Regions from separate parts of the Paenibacillus sp. UMB7766-LJ446 genome, predicted to be linked through region 2. Evidence: predicted binding sites of a transcription regulator. Region 2 holds the regulator's gene; each other region holds the start of a gene.
The links. Region 2 encodes LexA, which represses DNA repair genes until DNA is damaged. Its sites were predicted from a motif close to CGAACATATGTTCG; they were not measured.
Positions count from the first base shown of each region.

Region 1: the regulator LexA is predicted to act here: its motif matches at 2,622-2,635, upstream of QP794_RS23760 (DNA polymerase IV).
Region 3: the regulator LexA is predicted to act here: its motif matches at 1,601-1,614, upstream of addB (helicase-exonuclease AddAB subunit AddB).

Region 1 covers NZ_JASOYM010000011.1:83,798-88,092, reverse strand. Annotated here, with positions in the region: gene QP794_RS23775 (ATP-dependent DNA ligase) at 1-839, shown strand, start outside; gene QP794_RS23770 (AbrB/MazE/SpoVT family DNA-binding domain-containing protein) at 1,286-1,801, shown strand; gene QP794_RS23765 (LexA family protein) at 2,035-2,229, shown strand; gene QP794_RS23760 (DNA polymerase IV) at 2,678-3,895, shown strand; gene QP794_RS23755 (YolD-like family protein) at 3,892-4,251, shown strand; gene QP794_RS23750 (YhjD family protein) at 4,235-4,295, shown strand, end outside.
Region 2 covers NZ_JASOYM010000016.1:25,999-30,293, reverse strand. Annotated here, with positions in the region: gene QP794_RS28625 (CatB-related O-acetyltransferase) at 1-120, opposite strand, end outside; gene QP794_RS28620 (aldehyde dehydrogenase) at 502-1,803, shown strand; gene lexA (transcriptional repressor LexA) at 1,916-2,542, opposite strand; gene QP794_RS28610 (LysM peptidoglycan-binding domain-containing protein) at 2,858-3,235, shown strand; gene QP794_RS28605 (DUF896 domain-containing protein) at 3,332-3,541, shown strand; gene QP794_RS28600 (hypothetical protein) at 3,669-4,181, shown strand; gene QP794_RS28595 (HAD family hydrolase) at 4,210-4,295, shown strand, end outside.
Region 3 covers NZ_JASOYM010000006.1:127,473-131,767, reverse strand. Annotated here, with positions in the region: gene QP794_RS16665 (class I SAM-dependent rRNA methyltransferase) at 110-1,486, shown strand; gene addB (helicase-exonuclease AddAB subunit AddB) at 1,680-4,295, shown strand, end outside.

The sequences.
Region 1 (4,295 bases), on a different contig from region 2:
TAAAAAGCTGGAAGAATAATAGTTTGAAATGGGATGGCTTTCGAATTCTGATTCACTATGATGATGGCAAAGTTCGTGCGTTTTCAAGACACGGTACGGAAATTACATCAAGGTTTCCGGAATTGTTAGATATACAGCTTCCCGTAAAATCAGCGATCCTGGATGGAGAGTGCATAGCATTTGATTTAACCCAGCCCAAGGACCAGCCACCGAAATACTGGTGGGATGATGCTATGGCAAGATTTAATACCAAAACTGAGTCAGGGGTAAAACGAATTATGATCACGATAAGGGCTCATTTTCCTCTGTGGGACATTTTATACCTGAATGGTGAACCGATAATAAAGAAAACCTTTGAGGAGCGTAGAGAAGTCTTAGAATCGGTTGTAAAACATTCAGAGACATTATCAGTAACTCCTATATATGATAGTGGGCACAAACTGTTTCAGAAGGCTAAAGAACTCGGTCTTGAGGGTATCTGTCAGTATAATGGGGATGCTCCAATGATTTTAGATGGGCGTTCAGAACGTCACGTGGTTAAGGTAAAAGCGTATCAATACATTACCTGTCAGATAGAATCTATGCGGATCCAAGGGAGGTTTGGTTGGGGTCTATCAGTAAACGGTAAGTATGTTGGTGTATTGGAATTTCCACCTGGCCACGAAGAAGTACGTGCTTTTCATCAGATATCCAAGCAGCTCATTCGGGGCGAAAGTAAAGGCTGGCGTTATTTTGAGCCGTTAATAAGCTGCAAAATTAAATTTCAATGTTACACTAAGAACGGAAAACTTCGTTCTCCCAAGTTTGAAGGATTCTGCACAACTACTTCTGTACAATGAAAAAAGCTGAATATATCATTAATCCAAAGGGTTCCACAGTTCTGGAATTCATTACTTAACTATTTGGGATGAACTCCCTGAGAAGATGTACTATAATCCTTAATTATACTAAAACGCCTATTCTTATAGGCGTTTTTTTCATTAAGTTAAGCAACTTTTTCATTTGTACATTGCTTTCTTGATCGCCAAAACATGTTCAGACAAGTAATCCCATTGTAACAGGATTATGTATTCAGATTATGCTCCGTCGCCAACTTCTACGCAAATGATCGTGACCCCTTCCTTTAATAAAATACTATGATTATTAAGGGGAGCAGGAGTTTTGTATACAAACTTATCTTTAAATCATACCTCTGGAATATCCCTTTTTAATAGTGAAATTGTTGTAATACTGAATAATCTTTCTTACAATAAAAATAAATCTAATATTGTGGGGGTAACCTCTGATGAAACGAACTGGAATGAAGAGAGCATTAGACCGACTTGGACGTATTGTTCTTCCCAAAGAAATGAGGGACACTATGGATATTCATATTGGTGATCCACTCGAGTTCTTCATTGAAGGTAAAGAGTTGATACTCAGAAGATACAAGTCAACAATGTGTGTGTTTTGTGGTGATCCAGGTACAGAAATGTATTTCAAAGAGCAATTTATATGCCAAGCTTGTGCACTTGAATTAAAGAATCCAACTGACATTCCTCAACAGTTCCCCCCTCAGCAAGAAGACTCTCCTGCACCTGAGGAGCTTTCTGTTCCTAATACTAACGATACTAACGAAGAAAAGACAGTAGACGAAGAGAGAGCTAAGGCACAGTATCCAAAATTCAATACTAAAACTGCCCGTAAACTATTAATATTAAAAGAAATTACCGAGCAGCAGCCATTTCTTTCACAACAACAAATTGCAGAAAAACTGGGCATTAGTCAAGGCCGTGTCTCTCAGCTAAAAAAGCTACTTTGATGTTAAATATTAAGTCGTTAACAATAAAAAAAATTCCTTTCTTCAGACAATATTCTTTTTTAAGAACATAATGCTCTACGATCCATATTAATATCTACAACTGCTAGAAATATTGTAGACAGGAATAACAGGCTTGTTCATTGTTATGGTTATTGATATAAGAAATGGATATCGTTTATAATACAAACATACGTTCTTAGTAATTGTGTGCATTACTTAAGGGGGATCAAAGAATGAATCAGCTTACTACCAGAGAAGAGGAAGCCTTGCAAGCCATCAAAGTTTACTTTCAAGATCACGGATATCCTCCAACAACGCGGGAGCTCGGTGATATGATGGGTCTGGCCTCATCCTCCACTGCATACAGTTATTTAGATCGACTTGAGAAAAAGGGTTTTATTACTCCGGCAAGAAAGCATCCCACGTAGTATAAAAATCCTGGGATAGATTTTTTACGCTATTAGATTCTACTTATAATAATGTTAGAAGTGTGATCCGTGTATAATAGAGAAAACTTATGTTTTGAAGTGATACACTATGCATAACCCTGAAACGGGCCAGATAAAATTAACTTAATGAAGGGCAGGGATAATAGATGAATGGTCATGGAATGGGTACTTAACAGTGCTGACTTATTTATAGAATCACGCTTGGACGACCTCCTAAGAAATAGGATCAACTATAGGAATTAAAAAAACCACTTCTCCCGAAGTGGTTTTTTTAATTTGTTTAATTCCAGCGTTCATTTCCCCTTCAAGGTAAAACCTATATAAAAATTTACCTCTTGCATAAAGAACGTCTGTTCGGTTTATAATATATACAAACATACGTTCTAAAATGTAGGGGTGAATTCAGGTGGCTAAGCAACGAACCATAATGCTTATTGATATGCAGTCGTTTTACGCTTCAGTCGAAAAGGCAAAAATGCCACAATATAAGAACAGACCATTAGCTGTCGCAGGTGATCCAGCAAGACGTTCGGGTATCATACTTGCTACATGTCCATTAGCAAAAGCCAAGGGTGTTTCGACTGCAGAACCACTGTGGCAAGCATTGCAGAAATGTCCCGATCTTATTATTGTCAGACCACATATGCAAGAATACATCGAGGTATCCACGCAAATCATGACTATTATTGAAGAGTTCACGGACTTGGTCGAACCGTACAGTATAGACGAACTTTTCGCTGATTTTACGGGTTCCCTACATTTATTCGGTAATGATCCACTCGATTTAGCCAAACAAATTCAAGCCAAAATTTATAATGAGACTGGCGTTTATGCCAGAGCCGGCATAGGTGAAAACAAAATTATTAGTAAATTATGCTGCGATATGATAGCTAAAAAAGTTGAAGGTGGAGTGTTCCACTTAAAAAAAGAGGAATTACACCTACACATTGGAGATAAACCAATCCGTGATATGTGGGGAATTGGCTCCAGGATGGAAAAACATCTTTGGAAGATGGGGATCCACACTATCAAAGACCTGGCAAATGCGCCTCTTTCGAAACTGAGAAGTAAATGGGGAGTGAACGGAGAGGTCATCTGGAGAGTAGCCAATGGTTTGGATAATTCCCCAGTATCCGTGACCAGCCATAACATGCAGAAGGACATTGGGAACGGAATGACCTTACCTAGAGACTACGCAGACGCCTGGGAGATTGAAGTGGTCATTCAGGACATATGTACAGAAGTATGCAGAAGAGCCCGTAAAAAAGGACTGATGGGGAGTGTAGTGTCTATTAGTGTATCTGGAGCGGATTTTGACCGCCCAACTGGCTTTCACAGGCAAGTTAAATTACACGAACCTACCAATATAACGGTTGAAGTGTGCAAGATAGCTAAGCGGATATTTCATCAACATTGGGATGGGCAACCTGTGCGCCGTGTAGGTGTATCTCTTTCTCAACTATCGGACGCAGATACTTATCAATTAACTCTATTCGGTGATCAAGAACAGAAACGGGCAATTGATCAAGTGATGGATGACATCAAAGATCGATTTGGGGACATTGCTATTTTACGAGCAAGCTCCATTACAGCTGCCGGTCAAGCAATTGATCGAGCATCTAAAATCGGAGGGCATTACAAATGAGCAAAAAACTTGAAGCCAATGGATTATGGGAGTCAAGCCGGATGATGCTGCCACAACATAAAGAACGAATTATTGAGCATCGTACACAAATTCAAGTTCAATCTAAACCTCTCATCCATGAAGATGAGTGGGAGATCATTACTCAAAATATAGGAATGTCGCTAAGCTATACTTTGCATGCAATTTTTGAGGTGTTTAATGAGTCGGGGAACCGCCACGTTTACGGTATAGTAACTTCAGTGAGTCGGTATAAATTCAAAATTGAATTGGAAAATGGTTTTGAATGGGTTGACTTTGATCAGTTGGTTTCTGTTCAACTGGAAGAAGGAGGCGACTACGGTGAAGCAGTCTTCTGAGGAACTTGCACTGGTGAAGAGGGTTGTAGAACTACCTTATTTGC
Region 2 (4,295 bases):
AGAATTGATATCATAATAACCGGAGTAATAAGAGTAATCGCCAACTTCGATGAATGGGTTGGTTACAATGTCTTTTAAATACTTAATTTCAGACCAGTGATTAAATTGGTTTATATTCATTTTAGTTTCCTCGCTTCTAAGTTATATTTCTGGGTAACTTAGAAGCATGATACGGTAGCTACATTCTTTAGTTTTTTTAGACGACGAACCATCTAAATCATCCTTCCTTAAGATATGAGGGCGATTATAGCAATGACCTCATTCTTTGTCAATCCTGTTCTCATAAAGAGATGTGTGTAAGTATTCTCGCTCAAAATGTATATGATGAAGAGAAAAATGTAGGATTTAATTAGACGAAAGTGCGTCTGTGAAAAAAGAGAACGTTTTAATTGTTTCCTCTGTCTCTACAGTATCTATATGTTGATAGTTTCATATAATTGCGGTATAATTTATTTATATTTTTAGAAATTAAATTTTGAACAATTAATTGGAGATGTTAATATGGAAGAAGAGAAACAACTCGTTGCCGCACAGCGGACATTTTTTTATACAGGCCAGACCAAGCCGATTGAGTACCGTATTCGTGCTCTTCAGCAATTAAGACATGGAATTGAGAAGTATCAGCAACGTATTCTTGATGCACTTCGTGCGGATCTCAATAAATCCGAAACAGAAGCTTATGGCTCAGAGATTCGCATCGTGTTGGGTGAACTGGATTTTGCATTGGAACACTTGGAGGAATGGGCTACACCAAAACCTGTGCCTACAAATTCTGCTATACCTCATGGCACAAGCCTGATTTATCCTGAACCTTATGGCGTTGCTCTTATTATTGCACCGTGGAACTATCCGTTCCAATTGGCCTTTGGTCCTCTGATTGGAGCTATTGCTGCAGGTAACTGTGCTATTATTAAGCCATCGGAATTAACTCCTGCGGTATCAAGTCTGACATATGATTTGGTTGATGAGATATTTCCCAAGAAGTACGTGGCTGTTATGGAAGGGGAAGTCGAGACAAGTACAGCATTGTTGAAGGAAAAGTTTGATTATATTTTCTTTACAGGCAGTACTGGTGTTGGCCGCATCGTTATGAAGGCTGCTGCTGAGCATTTGACTCCCGTTACGTTGGAACTAGGTGGTAAGAGTCCTGTCATTGTTCACCAAGATGCAGATTTGAAGCTGGCAGCACAGCGCATTGTTCGCGGTAAATTTCTGAATGCAGGGCAAACCTGTGTCGCTCCGGACTACCTGCTTGTACACGAGAATGTACATGACAAATTACTGGAATTGATCGATGCAGAGATTCAGGATAAATTCGGAGATGATGTGATGCAAAACGCAGATTTTCCGCATATCGTCAACGCGCGTAACTTCGACCGTTTATCGGTGTTACTCCAAGATGGCAAAACACTGATCGGGGGATGTTCTGAACGTGATCAGCTGCTTATTGAACCAACAGTACTGGGAAAAGTGGATTGGGAATCCCCTGTGATGCAAGAAGAGATCTTTGGTCCGATCCTTCCTGTATTTAAGTTTAACGACCTCAATCCTATGCTAGATGAGATTGTTCGCCGTCCAAAACCACTTGCATTATATCTCTTCACTAAGGATGAGGCTCTGCAGGCTCAGGTTCTGAATCAAGTATCTTTTGGTGGTGGTTGCATAAATGACACATTGTCTCATATGACTTCTCATTATCTTCCGTTTGGCGGAGTAGGAGAAAGTGGAATGGGTTCCTACCATGGTCAACAGAGCTTTGATGTATTTTCTCATCATAAGAGCATTCTTAAACGCAGTGAATAACAAGCTTACGTAGACCAATATAAGCAGTAGGCAGAAAAAGAGGTTGTCCCGTTCAACGGGACAACCTCTTTAAGTATCTTATTGTGAAACATCTAAGCTGCTTCAAAACATATTAATGAATATCACGGAAAAGGCCAATAACTTTGCCCAGAATGCTAACGTGTTTCAAACGCAAAGGTTCAAAAGTCGAATTTTCCGGTTGAAGACGAATATGATCTTTCTCTTTGTAGAACGTTTTTACCGTAGCTTCATCGTCTTCAGTCATGGCTACTACGATATCGCCGTTATCTGCAGTTTGCTGCTGACGTACGATAACATAATCTCCGTTAACAATGCCTGCTTCAACCATACTGTCTCCCACGACCGAAAGCATAAATACTTTCTGTTCGCCCACATAATGCGTAGGAAGAGGGAAATAATCTTCGATATTTTCTGTTGCTGTGATTGGAACCCCTGCAGTAACTTTACCAACTACAGGAATGCGAGCAACGCTGTGAGCAAACTGATGTGAATGCTCTGACTCTTCCTGGCTGAGAAGCTCAATGGCTCTTGGTTTGGTTGGGTCACGTCTAATTAGACCTTTCTTCTCCAAACGATCCAGATGTCCATGTACTGTAGAGCTGGAAGCCAATCCAACGGCTTCACCAATTTCGCGTACGGAAGGAGGATACCCCTTCAACCGGACTTCATTGCGTATAAACTCCAGAATAGCCTGTTGCCTGCTGGATATCTTCGACATACCGTATCAACCCCATTTTAGTAACGTTTGGGAAAATTATAACATAGAACCTCCGTTCGTACAAACATAAGTTCTAAATAAAATGCCATAAAATAAATGTTTTTTTGCGAATTTATATGAAAATTACTTTTGCTTCTAAGCAAATACTGCAAATGATAGTGCCATACTATAGAAGAAAGATAGTAGAAGAAAGATGAGTGATAGAACTCAATAAAAAAAAGCGAACAATTGTTCTGAAAAGTTATTGTGCAAAACAAGTGTTCGTGTTATATTGATTTCAACGGATAGGAACAAACGTTTGGAGGTCGATATTTAATGAGATATTCTACTTATCAAAGCATTTACGAACCGGTGCATTCAGAAGTGGTTGAAACTAACATAAGAAATTTTAAGAAGGTTTTTGCAAAAGGTAATATTCCAACCTGGGTGTTGAAATTTATAATCGTATCATTAATTATATTAGTTGGTTGCAGTACAGTGCTAACAGTATTTGCAGGCAATGAGAACGATATGTTGCCTGGAGGAAAGATGGCAGTTTCACAAGGAGATACGCTGTGGAGTATATCATTGGATCATAAACCGGAAACGATGGATACACGTGTATATATAGAAGCAATTAAGAAAGTGAATCAACTTCAGTCCACTTCAATAAAGGTGGGGCAAGTCTTAATACTGCCACAATTCACAGAATAAAACTGCATATTCACACGCGCTAATGCGTGTCAGCTTGACAAGCTGCCTTTAACATGTCAAAGTTAATAAGACTTTGTATTTTTGGAGGGGACAAGCTTGGATATAGATAGTCTGGTAGCACGTATTAATGAATTGGCCCGTAAGCAAAAATCGACTGGATTGACAGAGGAAGAGCTCGCTGAACGTGCCAAGCTTAGAGAGATCTATTTGAATAACATTCGAAGCAATTTCAGACAGCAGCTGGATACGATTGAAATTGTAGATGATGAGAATGATCAAGGCCACCAAGGCAAACTCAAACATTAAGGAAACCTAATGATATCATATATGATATTTAGGTTTCTTCCTGTTATCTAGAGGTTGCAAATTATAGGGGGAAATGTTGGTTTACATTTATGTAAGCCGATACAAAGAACATCTAAGGGGGATTCTCATGTCGCGTTCGTTCGAGAGAACGGTTCGGAAAAATTCTAAGCAGTTGAATCAGCAACGTAAAAAAAGCGGTCAACCGGTTTCCGGTACACCAGGTGAGGACGTATTCAAAGGACGCAGCCTTCTGTTTCCTATTTTTCTGATCGGACTAGCATTCCTGTACCTCTTTATGAGTACGTTTCTTGTTAAAGCTCCGATGACCACCTGGGACTGGGTGACCATGTTGCTGTATGTATTTTTGGCAGTCATCTTCATGCTCCGTCGTCCTTATGTCAAAATAGGAACTAACCGGATTTTGACGACAAAGGGCAATCGCGAGCGTTCAATTGGAGTTGACGATATCGTGAAATTCAGAATTGAGCCAGGCACAGTTGTGATTGAGCATAATTCACGAGGTAAGAGATGGGTGTTTACCAAACTACTCAATCGTTATGATACCGATGCAATTACTGAACGTCTTCTAAAATTCGCCAAAGCACATCAGATCACCGTGGAAACTTACGAGAAAAAGTAATTATTGCATAAAGGGGAAGATGACCGAAATGGCGTTAAAAGCGATTTTGTTCGACCTGGATGATACTTTGTTGTGGGATGAACGCAGTGTTCGAGAGGCCTTTCATGAGACTTG
Region 3 (4,295 bases), on a different contig from region 2:
CAGAAAAATCTGGAGACAACAGCGATCGAAAGTCCAATCCATCCCCGAAGCGGTCTCCTTTGCACCAAGCCTATCTTTTGAACAATAAATTAAAGGAAGTGGATCTATCTTGCCATCAGTTACACTGGAACGCAGTCGCAAAAAGCGGCTTGAACATGCACATCCATGGATATATAACAATGAAATCGCCTCAGTTGAAGGAAACCCCGAGCCGGGAGATCTGGTCAACGTATTAAATCATCAAGGTCGCTATCTCGCGACAGGATACTATAATCCTGCATCTCAAATCACAGTTAGAGTCGTGGCCTATCAACCTCTGGAGTTTGAACAAATGGATACCGCGTTTTTTGCAGCGCGTTTCCGCGATTGCTTGCGCCACCGGGAGCGTTTTATCCAGGATGGAGAGGCATACCGTCTCGTTTATGGGGAAGCCGATTTTCTGCCAGGACTGATCGTTGACCGTTTTGGTAGCATTCTTGTTGTTCAACTTCTCACACTCGGTATGGACCGTTGCCGCGAAGCGATTGTACAAGCTCTAATTGAAGTGATGCAGCCGGAAGGCATCTATGAACGCAGTGATGTGTCCATTCGTGAACTGGAAGGTTTGGAGCAGACGAAAGGGCCACTGTATGGGGATTGCCCGCGTCATGTCACGGTAACGGAAAACGGCTTGCTTATTAAGGTAGATATCGTGGAGGGTCAGAAAACAGGGTATTTCTTCGACCAGCGCGAAAATCGCGCAGCCATCGAACCGCTTATGAAGGGCTGGGGTTACAAGAGTGGTATTACGCTCCAACAGACCGAGCAGGATGGTACGCAGCAGTTACTTCCTGTCAATAAAAGCGGCAAGGTTGTGACGTTCCCTTATTGGGACGGAGCCACTGTGTTGGAATGTTTCTCCCACACAGGCAGCTTCACATTGAACGCCTGCAAATATGGAGCCAAAAAAGTAACATGCCTTGATATCTCAGAGCATGCGATTGAAAGTGCACGAACCAACGTAGAGCTGAACGGTTTCACTGACCGGGTCGAATTTGTCGTTGCGGATGCATTCCAATACTTGCGTGAGCAGGTCAAAGGACTTGATGATCGTAATGTACGTGCGCGTGCTGGTGAACAGAAAGTGGATACTTCCAAAGCGCTTGCAGCCGGTGGTAAAACTTTTGATGTGGTCATCCTGGACCCGCCAGCGTTTGCCAAAACGAAATCAGCAGTCAAAGGCGCATGCCGTGGATATAAGGACATCAATCTGCAAGGAATGAAGCTGGTGAATGAGGGCGGGTATCTGGTAACGGCAAGCTGTTCTTACCATATGCGTCCGGATCTCTTTCTGGAAACGATCGCAGATGCAGCCGAAGACGCAGGCAAAGTGCTGCGTCTGATCGACTGGAAAGCAGCCGGTAAGGATCATCCCCAAATTTTGGGTGTAGACGAAGGTCACTATCTGAAATTTGCCATCTTCGAAGTGCGCAGCAAAAAGAATTAATTGAGCGATTTCAATCTAAATCGGACATACATTTAAGCAAAAGCCCACAGTTTGGATAAGCTGCGGGCTTTTTGCTATGCTGCACAGATGATCTCTAGAATTGCCGGATAGTGGCAAACGTATGTTCCGAACCAAGTCAAATATGTTATACTGGGAATTAAAATCTTGTTCGTGATGATTTGGAGGATTAAACATGTCCGTACGCTTTGTTATTGGCCGGGCAGGCAGCGGTAAGAGCGCGCTGATTACCCGGGAAATCACATCCCTGCTTCAAAAGGAACCACAAGGTAAACCGCTGATTCTGCTGGTTCCGGAACAGAGTTCGTTTCGAACCGAGCAGTCACTGGTGTCTTCAGGGGCTATTAAAGGTACCATGCGTGCTGAAGTGCTTGGTTTTCGCCGATTAGCCTACCGGGTAATGCAGGAGGCAGGTGGTTCTGCGCGTATTCCCATTGGCGCTGAAGGAAAAAAAATGCTGCTCTATAAAGTGCTCCAGCGCCGTAAAGAAGAATTGAAGCTGTTTGGAGCATCGGGCAGCCAGCTGGGATTTATAGGAGAACTGAATGACTTATACAGTGAGTTTAAACGTTATGAACTTGACCCCACTTCGCTGGAAGAAGGACTTTCCGCATGGAATACTTCCTCCTCCTCAGCACCGATTCTGGGAGACAAGCTGCATGACTTGCTTCTTATATACCGCGACTATGAAAAGGAATTGACTGAACTATATATCGATGATGAAGACACGTTGACTGAACTGACAGAGCGGTTGACGGAAAGCACGTTTCTGCAAGATGCACAGATCTGGATTGATGGATTTCAAGGATTTACCCCGCAGGAAATGAGTGTTATTGGAAGATTAATGCTGCAAGCTTCTTCCGTCACAATTGCATTGACGTTGGATCGTTCTTACGACCACGGTGCACTTCCAGGAGAATTGGAGCTGTTCCATCCTACAGCGAGTGCTTACACGCGCCTCAAAGGCATGGCAGAGGATTTGGGGGTCCTTAGTGAGACAACCGTGCTTCAACCGGAAATTTTGCCTAGATATGAAGGCAGTCCTGGACTGGCTCATTTGGAGGCTGGTTTTGATCGCAGGGTTCGCTGGATGAGTGAAGGTCGCGATGCAGGTATCCGAATTTACACAGCTGAGAACCGTCGGGCTGAGATGGAAGGGGCACTCCGTGAGATGCGTCGTCTGGCTCAAGATGAAGGTGCGCGTTACCGTGATATGGCAGTGCTCGTTCGTCAGCTGGATACATATGCGGACATTGCTGAGCCCCTATTTAGGGACTATGGTGTGCCTGTCTTTCTGGATCGGAGAAGAAATGAACTACATCATCCATTATCTGAATTTATTCGTTCGGCACTGGATATCGTTCGCCGCCGCTGGCGTTATGAGGATGTATTTCGCTGTGTCAAAACGGATCTGCTGCTTCCACAAGACGGATCCATCACACGTGAAGATATGGACCAGCTCGAAAATTATATACTGGCTTGCGGAATTCACGGGTACCGCTGGACAGATGGAAAGCCATGGAAGTACGTGCCCAGTCTTTCTCTGGAAGACAATGATCAGGATGTCCGCAGTCGGGGACGGGAGCAGATGCTGTCTTTAATGGAAAAATGCCGAACAGTGATTGTTGATCCACTGGGTGCTTTTGAGAAACGAATGAGCAAGGCAAAGACAGCCAAAGACCAATGTGCGGCGCTTTATCGATTGCTGGAGGATGCCGAGATTCCCTGGAAGCTGGATCATATGTCTGCTGAAGCCAAGGTCCAGGGTGATCCGGAACGATCGAGAGAGCATCGTCAAATGTGGGGTGCCGTCCTTGATCTGTTGGACCAGATGGTCGATATGATGGGGGCGGAACGGCTGGATATCGATCTGTTCGCCGGGCTTATGGAGACCGGGTTAACCGAACTGAAGCTGGGACTCGTTCCTCCAGCGCTCGATCAGGTGTTGGTTGGATCGATGGATCGTACACGTCTTCAGGATATCAAGTACGTATTTATTCTGGGTGCGGTAGATGGGGAGCTGCCTGCCGTGCCTCAGGATGATGGTGTATTAACCGAGCAGGAACGACTGCTCTTGACGGAGAGAGGTATGGGGCTTGGACCAGGGGCAACAAGACAAATGCTGGACGAACGCTTTTTGATATACACCGCCCTGACAGCGGCGAGCAAGCAGTTATGGCTCAGTTACCCTGTCGCAGATGATGAAGGCAAAACACTATTGCCCTCGGAAATTGTACGACATGTGCGGAAGATGTTCGGTCTGAATGAGCAGCCATTACTTGCCCAGCCGCCGGTCACGGATGTGGAAGAGGTACACTGGTCTTACGTTATCCATCCTGATCAGAGTCTTTCCTATCTCATCGGACAATTGCGCAGATGGCGTCGTGGAGAAGATATTCCTGAAATGTGGTGGGCGATCTATAACTGGCATGTCTCTCGTGAGACGAGCAGGCCTCAGCTGGAGCAATTGCTTGGATCGGTCTTTTATCGTAATCGGGCGTTACCACTGCGTACCGCTACCAGCCGTAGATTATATGGCACAGAGGTAAGGACCAGTGTCTCGCGAATGGAGCGTTTTGTGGCGTGTGCGTTCTCCCATTTTGCATCTCATGGACTGCGGCTGAAAGAGCGCCAACTGTATCGCTTACAGGCTCCCGACATTGGACAACTGTTCCATGCTGCCTTGAGTCAGCTTGCAATACGTTTGCGTGAGCAAAATCGCAGCTGGGGGAGTCTGTCTCCGGAGGAATGCCGGAAGGAAGCGGAGCACACCGTGGAGCAGATTGCACCA